Regions from separate parts of the Neobacillus sp. 204 genome, predicted to be linked through region 3. Evidence: predicted binding sites of a transcription regulator. Region 3 holds the regulator's gene; each other region holds the start of a gene.
What was found. Region 3 encodes Rex, which represses fermentation and respiration genes when NADH is low (regulators of the CRP and FNR family bind a similar motif). Its sites were predicted from a motif close to TTGTGAAATATTTCACAA; they were not measured.

Region 1 (2,208 bases), on a different contig from region 3:
AATACACATCATCGATTACTTCTGCGATGATATTATGAAAATGAAAACTTCTGCACGCTTCAACTATTTCTTTAGCTACTCGTATATCAAGTGGTTCGTGATAACCCCAATCGGGAATTCCAGGGTAATGCATAAACGCTCCATTGAAATTGACTATCGGTGTATCTAAATTCAATTCACGATAATACATCTCACAGGAACGATAAGGCCTGCCTGTTGCGATCATTACGATATGACCTAGTTCTCTTGCCTTTTTAATGATCTCTTTTGTTTTTAAAGAAATAGTTTTATCATCTTTTAATAAAGTTCCGTCTAAATCTAATGCAATTAAGTGTTTATCTGCCATAATAACTCCTTCTAATGATAAATTTCATCACTAATTTATGATTGTCACTTTAGGAAAAAATTCATTTACATGTTACACTGCGAATATAAATGTTGCATTCTGCTTAGAACTTTTATTATTTCTATATTCACTATGTTAACAATTTTATATCAAGACTGTAAAAAAATTCACACCAAAAGGTTTAAAAAAACTATATACTTTTTTTAACGAAGTCTCAATCTAGAAAGGAATTCCTAGATATTTGCTATAATAAAATTGGTACAAAGATATTTAAGGAGTGAAACTAAAATGAATGAAGAACTAAAAGAAAATATATTAGGTGCTTTAGAGTTAGTAATTGACCCTGAACTAGGGGTGGATATCGTAAATTTGGGATTAGTATATAATACAGAAATGGATGATGAAGGCAATGCAACGATTACGATGACATTAACTTCAATGGGCTGTCCGCTTGCTGGCACGATTGTGGACCAAGTTAAGCGAGCATTGGCTGATATTCCAGAAATCAAAGAGGTAGATGTTAATATTGTTTTCAATCCTCCTTGGAATAAAGATATGATGTCACGCTATGCGAAAATTGCTTTAGGAATTCGCTAAAATTAAATAAAAGTTCTTAGGTTCCGAACAATGTACGAAGATATTAACAAAAACAGCAGAATTTCTGCTGTTTTTTTTTATACTTCACTTTTCAGACATATCTTTTGTCAGGAATGTGAGATAGTTCACTTTTTTCGAATATAAACACCTTTATAATACAGGTTAATAAGGCTGTTTGATTGAAAGAGCCGTTATTAGGAGGCGTTTCCATATGGCTTTTAGCCGAGATTTTAATAAAGACCCATTTATTGTTATTTGGGAACTGACAAGAGCTTGCCAATTAAAATGCCTGCACTGCCGTGCGGATGCACAGTATAGAAGGGACCCACGAGAACTATCGTTTGAAGAAGGAAAAAATTTAATTGATCAAATATATGAAATGAACAATCCGATGCTTGTTTTCACCGGCGGGGATCCGTTGATGAGAGAAGATGTGTTTGAAATTGCAAAATATGCTGTTGAAAAAGGTGTTCGAGTATCAATGACGCCAAGCGCGACACCTAATGTTACAAAAGAGGCAATTGAAAAAGCAAAAGAAGTAGGTCTATCTCGGTGGGCATTTAGTATTGATGGTCCTAAAGCGGAAATTCATGATCATTTTAGGGGAACAGCGGGCTCATTTGACCTGACGATGGAAAAAATAAAATATTTACATGAAGTTGGATTACCTATTCAGATAAATACGGTGATTTCTCGTTACAATATTGACTATCTTGATGAGATGGCAAAAATGGTTGAGAGTTTAGGATGTGTGTTATGGAGTGTCTTTTTCCTAGTTCCAACTGGAAGAGGTCAAGAATCAGATATGATATCTCCCGTACAACATGAAAAAGTATTCAGATGGTTGTATGATTTAAGCAAACGTGTTTCATTTGATATCAAAACAACAGAAGCAATGCATTACCGACGTGTTGTGATTCAACAAAAAATGCGTGAAGCCAAGGAAACAACGGATGAAATTGAGTATTTAAGTGCATTAACAGAAAAAGGGCTAACAGGCTCCATTGACGGGCTGGGACGTGCCCCTAAAGGTGTTAATGATGGGAACGGTTTTGTGTTCATCTCCCATATTGGGGATGTATATCCAAGTGGACTATTACCAGTGAAAGCAGGGAATATCCGTGAAACGCCGTTAGCAGAAATTTACCGCGAATCACCCATATTCAAATCACTGAGGAACCCAGATCTCTTTAAAGGAAAATGTGGTGTCTGTGAATTCCGCTATGTATGCGGAGGATCAAGGTCAAGAGCTTATGCAATGACAG
Region 2 (2,208 bases), on a different contig from region 3:
TTTGATTGGTTAACTTCAGAATTGTATTTTTATGGATGGATAAGACACGAGCATTCCAGGCCTCCCCGAGGTTAATATACTCGTCAACTGCACCTGGTGCTTTGGGTTCAATTACATGAGGAGCAGTTCCATCGACAATTCCCACCTTTAATGCGGGGATCAGCACGCCGTCGATGGAATTGTTATCGGAAGAACAATGTAAGAATTCAATATCATAGCCCTTATCGAGCCACTCATTGCCAATCTTTTTCATTAGTGAGGATTTACCTGTTCCAGGTCCACCTTTTAAAATAAATAACCGGTCGAGACCTTGAAGATTAGAATCATATAAACTATGAAAACCTCTAGCTGTATTACCGCCAGCAAAGTAATTTTTAAGTTTTCCTGCCACTCATCAACACTCCCTTTACCTATCTAGCTCCAGCGCCTTATTTTTAGTGACAATCGCATTGAAAAAATTCAAATTTCACCCTATCTTATGCGATTGTCACCCATAGGTGAGTGCCTAGGAAAAAAATCTTACTTTGTGACTGGGACAATGTCAGCTTTTGTAACCTCTGTCAATCGAACAGGGTCTAACACCATTTGAATCCCAATCTTCCCGCCGCTGACAATAATGGTATCCAGCAGCTTCGCCTGTTCATCAATAAACGTCTTATATTCCTTTTTCATGCCAATTGGCGAGCAGCCGCCGCGGATATACCCGGTCCATTTCTGAATATCCTTCACTGGAAGCATTTCAATGTTCTTTTCACCAGCTGCTTTCGCTGCCTTTTTCAAATCCAATTCCTCAAGCACCGGAATGACAAAGACATATACATTCTTACTCGCACCTTGTGCAACAAGCGTCTTATAAACTTCCTTAGGATCCTTGCCGATTTTCTCAGCCACTGAAACACCGTCGATTTTCCCATCTTTATTATCGTATGTAAGCATGTCATAACGAATCTTTTTGGCATCTAGAATCCGCATGGCATTGGTTTTACTCTGTGCCATCTTTCAATCCCTCCTGATTTTGAAGATTTTCACCCTAGTTTCAGCATACTAAATATGCAAAAATTACACAAAATTACCCAAAATCTGTCACCCGTTTGTCACTCTATCAAACAACTATTATAGTACACTAAAAATAACAATTGTTACTTACTAAGATTTCCAAAAAAGATAATAACTTCATTTTTACTATGTAAAAACAGTTTATGTGAAATATATTACAAGTTTTATACAACCATAAATCAAAGAAAGAAGCTGTTCATCCAAACTAATCTACTTGAGGTGGAATAAATGAAATACGATTTAGTCCTTTTGCATGCACCCAGCGTCTATGACTTTCGAAAAAACTCCCTGCTAGCCGGCCCCATCAGTGATGTGGTTCCCTCGTCACCAGTATTTGAAATGTACCCAATCGGCATAACGAGTATTGCAGAATATCTTGAAAGGTACGGCCTTCGTGTTAAAATCATCAATATTGCCAACCGGATGCTGATGAGTGAGAAGTTCGATGTCGAAGCGAAGCTAAGGAGCATCCAAACTAAGGCTTTCGGAATTGACTTGCACTGGCTCCCACATGCTCACGGCAGCATCGAGTTAGCTAAAATAGTTAAAAGGCTTCATCCCGATACCCCAGTAATCTTTGGCGGCCTCTCATCGACCTATTATCATAAAGAACTGATTGAATATCCTTGTATTGACTTTGTGTTCCGCGGTGATTCTACCGAAAAACTGATGCTGCTATTGATGAATAAAATGGAACAAGGGAATACCCACTATGCTGACATCCCCAATTTAACGTGGAAGAAGGGAAGCGACATTGGCTACAATCCGCTTACCTATATACCAAAGGATTTGGATGATCTCGATGTTCCAGGATATCGCTATGCGATACGTTCTGTATTTAAATATCGGAATTTTCTAGACCCGCTGCCATACAACGGATGGCTGCAATATCCGAATACCGCCTTACTTACGGCCAGAGGATGCTCACAAAACTGCTTGATCTGCGGCGGTTCGAAGGATGCCTATGATCAAAACTGTAACCGCAATTCTCTTGCCTTACGGTCGCCAGAAAAACTGGTAGAGGATATAAAATTTATTTCACGCTTTAGCCGGGCACCGATTTTTATTCTCCATGATTTGCGCCAAGGCGGACATGAATATGTAAAAGAGTTTTTTAGTAGGCTTCAAGAACTGAATCTCAAAAATGAAGTG
Region 3 (2,208 bases):
CCTTGGATTTAGTTCAAAGTTTCACACACATAGAAGGAAAAATAGTGTATGATTTGATGGGAGGATTTTTTTATATGGCAGAATTTACTCATTTTAATGAAGAAGGCCGAGCAAAAATGGTCGATGTCAGTGATAAGCCTGAAACGGCACGTACGGCAATTGCTCATTCCAGCATTACCATTAGTAAAGAAATTTATGATAAAATTACCAATAACGAGATGAAAAAAGGCGATGTCTTAGCAGTGGCTCAGGTAGCTGCAGTCATGGCAGCAAAAAAGACTTGGGATTTGATTCCGATGTGTCATCCGATTCCATTAACAGGGGTTAATATTTCTTTTTCCTGGGAACAGGACACGCAAGAGAACTATCGTTTAAATATAGCAGCAGCCGTTAAAACCAAGGGGAATACAGGGGTAGAAATGGAAGCGTTAACAGCCGCTTCAGCGTGTGCTTTAACGGTTTATGATATGTGTAAAGCCGTTGATAAAGGTATGGTGATTGGACCGACGTATCTTGTCGAAAAAACGGGCGGTAAAAATGGTGATTTTAAGAGAACTGAAAAAGTTAAATGATATTTAACTAAATTATCCAAGGGGTGTGGGAGATTATGAGTAATGAAACAATGAAAATACCACAGGCGACAGCAAAACGGCTGCCCCTCTATTACCGATTTCTAAAAAACCTGCATACATCCGGTAAACAAAGGGTCTCTTCAGCCGAACTAAGTGAAGCAGTAAAGGTAGACTCCGCCACAATTCGCCGCGATTTTTCTTATTTCGGTGCATTGGGGAAAAAGGGTTATGGGTACAATGTTAATTATTTGATATCCTTCTTCCGTAAAACTTTGGACCAGGATGAGTTAACAAAGGTTGCCTTAATAGGGGTTGGAAATCTAGGCACGGCGTTCTTAAATTATAATTTTTTAAAAAATAATAACACAAAAATAGAATGTGCCTTTGATGTTGATCCAGAAAAAATGGGAACCAAGATTCGCGAGGTCCCAGTTTATCATATGGATGAATTAGAGAAGGTTTTAACTGAGGGGGGTATATCCGTTGCCATTTTAACGGTTCCGGCCCCTGTAGCACAGATGATTACCGACCGACTTGTAAGTGCAAATGTAAAGGGGATATTAAACTTTACTCCAGCACGATTAAATGTCCCTCCACTGATTAGGGTGCATCATATTGACCTGGCAGTGGAGCTGCAATCGCTTGTCTATTTTTTAAAGCATTATCCGACGGTGGAAGTAGAGGAAGAAGAAGAAGAATAACTAGTTAAGAGGCTTTTCACAGAATTTGTGGAAAGCCTTTTGTATTTTTAAACCCTGCTTTTTTTAATTACATAATCTATCAAAATACGGACGTATGGACTAAGATTTAGGTAGATTAATGCAAACGGTTACTAAACCGGAAAGTGGGGAAATCCAATGTCAAGTTTACGAGTTGAAGCGTTAAAAATGCACAAGAAGCATCAAGGAAAAGTCGGGATTTATTCAAAGGTTAAGGTACATAATGCAAAGGATTTAAGCTTAGCATATTCACCTGGTGTGGCAGAGCCTTGTATGGATATTTATGAAGACGAAAGCAAAGTCTATGATTACACTTCAAAGGGCAATCTTGTTGCGGTCGTTTCAAATGGAACTGCAGTCCTTGGGCTGGGAAATATTGGACCAAAAGCAGCGATGCCTGTTATGGAAGGAAAGGCCGTGTTATTCAAATCCTTCGCAGATGTTGACGCATTTCCTATTTGCTTAGCCACCACTGACACAGACCAAATTGTAGAAACCGTTAAGTTACTAGAACCAACATTTGGAGGCGTGAACCTAGAGGATATTGCGGCTCCACAATGCTTTGAAATTGAAGACCGCCTCCGCAAAGCCTGTGAGATTCCAGTTTTTCATGATGACCAGCATGGAACTGCGATTGTAACAGTGGCTGGTTTAATTAATGCATTAAAATTGGCGGAAAAGAAAATTGAAGAAATTCGTGTCGTAGTTAATGGAGCAGGTTCGGCTGGAGTAGCAATTGTTAAGCTCTTGTTACATATGGGTGTTAAGGATGTTATTTTATGTGATACAAAAGGAATTATTTATGAAGGCCGGCAGTCCGGAATGAATCGATTCAAGGATGAAATGGCGCGAATGACTAATCGCAATCAAAAGCAAGGAACGTTAGCCGATGCACTAGTTGATGCAGATGTGTTTGT
Region 4 (2,208 bases), on a different contig from region 3:
CAAAATCTCATTTGACCGTACTGGATCATGATGTATGCATGACACAATGTCCCGATAAAATTTGTACAGTATTTTGCCCAGCTGAGGTTTATAAGTGGGAAGGAACACGCATGCAGGTAGGTTATGAAGGCTGCCATGAATGTGGAAGCTGTCGGATCGGGTGCCCTTATCAAAACATAAAATGGGAATATCCAAAGGGTGGACATGGAATTGTCTTTCGTTTAGCGTAAATGAAAATAAAATAGGTGCTGTTTGCTATCTGCAAACGGCACCTATTTTTATGTAAACTTTTGATTATTACTATATGTGGGTTTTTTCACAAATGAGAGTAAAAAGAAGGTGAAGCAGAAGGATATTTTTTAGGAGTTAGCTTATTTTCTCTAGAAGGGTAGCTGAAGACAAATGATCGTTTTTGCTGGCTGTAACAAGCGAAGCGGCAAATGTGTTTGCTTGTTCAATGAATTCCATATTCGGAGAACAATAGTATGGTTTTTTCCAATTGAAGTCGCCCTCACTATCAGCAGGGTAAATACTTACTTTCCAATGATAGTATATTTTTGTTTGTGGGAGTTGTACCCCTTCTACGGCAATCAGCCAATGAGTCAACGGTGAGTTCGGATAGTATGCTTTAGATTCCTGTAGGGCTAGTAAGTCATTGAAACCAATAGGTATTAATGCTTTTTGATAAAAATCGTGATAATTTGGGGTTTTCATATCTTTTCCCTCCCTTGTAGGTTCTATCTCTATTATATGAAACATTCAAACTTTTTTTGTGTGATAAATGTTAAAATTTAAAAAAAAATTAAGAAGATTTCATGAATCAGACAAAAATTAATTCAGTCATTCACAATTTTTTATAAATGTGAGCAATGTCACTACATATACGACTGCTTGATTTTATACTTGAAGCAATGAATGAGATAGAGGTGATTGTTGATGAGTGGCTGTATGAGTACGTTTGGAGGCATGCCCCAAGCTGAACTAAGTAAAGGACTTAAGCAATTAAAAAGTGAGCATCAGCCGTTATTAAGGCAATTAGAGGACCTTTATGACTTAACACAAAAAATTAATCAAGAAAATGATATCGAGGCTAATTTTGCAGCATTGATTACAAAAGTAAAAGAATTTAGGGCGGCGTTAGATCCCCATTCAGAACGAGAAGAGGGGATACTTTTTCCAATGATGGGTGTTTATATCGGAACAACTTCAGGACCAATTGCTGTAATGGAATATGAGCATGATCAAGCAAAAGCAAATATTGGTGAATTTCTGACTATGGTAGGGAGTGGACTCGGGTCAACAGAGGAAAAGAAACAAGCGGCCGAGCTAATTCAAAACGCCTACTTCATCTTAACGGAGCATTTCTCCAAAGAGGAAAATGTTTTATTTCCAATGGCAGAAAGAATGCTTACCGACGAGGAAAAAGAAGAATTATTCCAAAAAATTCAGGAAATATAAAAGGATGGGCTCCCACGCCCATCCTTTTTCAGTGTTGTTTATTCCATTCCCAAACTTTTTTATCTGACGGCAGAAGGAAGGCAATTAAACCTAGTAATGGCAAAACTCCGAGCCATTTCATCATCGATTGTAATCCAACCCAGTCTGCAATATACCCAAGTCCCACAGAACCAATTGCCCCCATTCCAAATGCAAGGCCTACTGTTAACCCAGACATCGTACCAATTTTTCCTGGGACTAATTCCTGCGCGTAAACCACCGTAACGGAGAAACTAGTCATTAAAATAAATCCAGTAATAATAAGGAATATAAATGCCAGTGTTGGCGGTGAATATGGAATAATAATTGAAAATGGGACGGTCGCTAACATTGAAAAGGAAATGATGGTTTTCTTTCCAAAACGGTCTGATAGTGGACCACCAAAAAAAGTCCCGACTGCACCAGAAACTAAAAAAGCGAAGAGGAAAAACTGCGACTGTTTAATCGCTAGACTATATTCCTTAATGGCATAAAAAGTATAAAAATTAGTTATTCCAGATGTATACCAAGTTCGTGCAAAAATTAATAATAGGATCAACACTAAGGTATTTTTTACCTCTTTAGTTAACCCCTTCTTGTTTTCTACACTAGATTTCTTTTTCATTATCCTATCGGGAGAAACTACTAACCTTTTATTATACCAATTAGCGATATAAACTAATAAAATAACCGCAAGTGCGGCAACAACTGTAAACCAGGAAGCACCAATCT

Region 1: a site for Rex is predicted at 1,057-1,074, ahead of ACJ004_RS00775 (TIGR04053 family radical SAM/SPASM domain-containing protein). Genes of this name have one in related genera too.
Region 2: a site for Rex is predicted at 1,200-1,217, ahead of ACJ004_RS18405 (TIGR04190 family B12-binding domain/radical SAM domain protein). Genes of this name have one in related genera too.
Region 4: a site for Rex is predicted at 861-878, ahead of ACJ004_RS01635 (hemerythrin domain-containing protein). Genes of this name have one in related genera too.

Annotation. Positions count from the first base shown of each region.
Region 1 is NZ_JBJORY010000001.1:151,488-153,695, forward strand. Features, by position in the region: gene ACJ004_RS00765 (Cof-type HAD-IIB family hydrolase) at 1-346, opposite strand, end outside; gene ACJ004_RS00770 (metal-sulfur cluster assembly factor) at 635-943, shown strand; gene ACJ004_RS00775 (TIGR04053 family radical SAM/SPASM domain-containing protein) at 1,155-2,208, shown strand, end outside.
Region 2 is NZ_JBJORY010000008.1:294,471-296,678, forward strand. Features, by position in the region: gene ACJ004_RS18395 (PRK06851 family protein) at 1-391, opposite strand, end outside; gene ybaK (Cys-tRNA(Pro) deacylase) at 520-996, opposite strand; gene ACJ004_RS18405 (TIGR04190 family B12-binding domain/radical SAM domain protein) at 1,285-2,208, shown strand, end outside.
Region 3 is NZ_JBJORY010000024.1:5,464-7,671, forward strand. Features, by position in the region: gene moaC (cyclic pyranopterin monophosphate synthase MoaC) at 75-572, shown strand; gene ACJ004_RS28275 (redox-sensing transcriptional repressor Rex) at 608-1,273, shown strand; gene ystJ (NADP-dependent malic enzyme) at 1,430-2,208, shown strand, end outside.
Region 4 is NZ_JBJORY010000001.1:317,316-319,523, forward strand. Features, by position in the region: gene ACJ004_RS01625 (ferredoxin family protein) at 1-230, shown strand, start outside; gene ACJ004_RS01630 (hypothetical protein) at 367-714, opposite strand; gene ACJ004_RS01635 (hemerythrin domain-containing protein) at 937-1,458, shown strand; gene ACJ004_RS01640 (MFS transporter) at 1,487-2,208, opposite strand, start outside.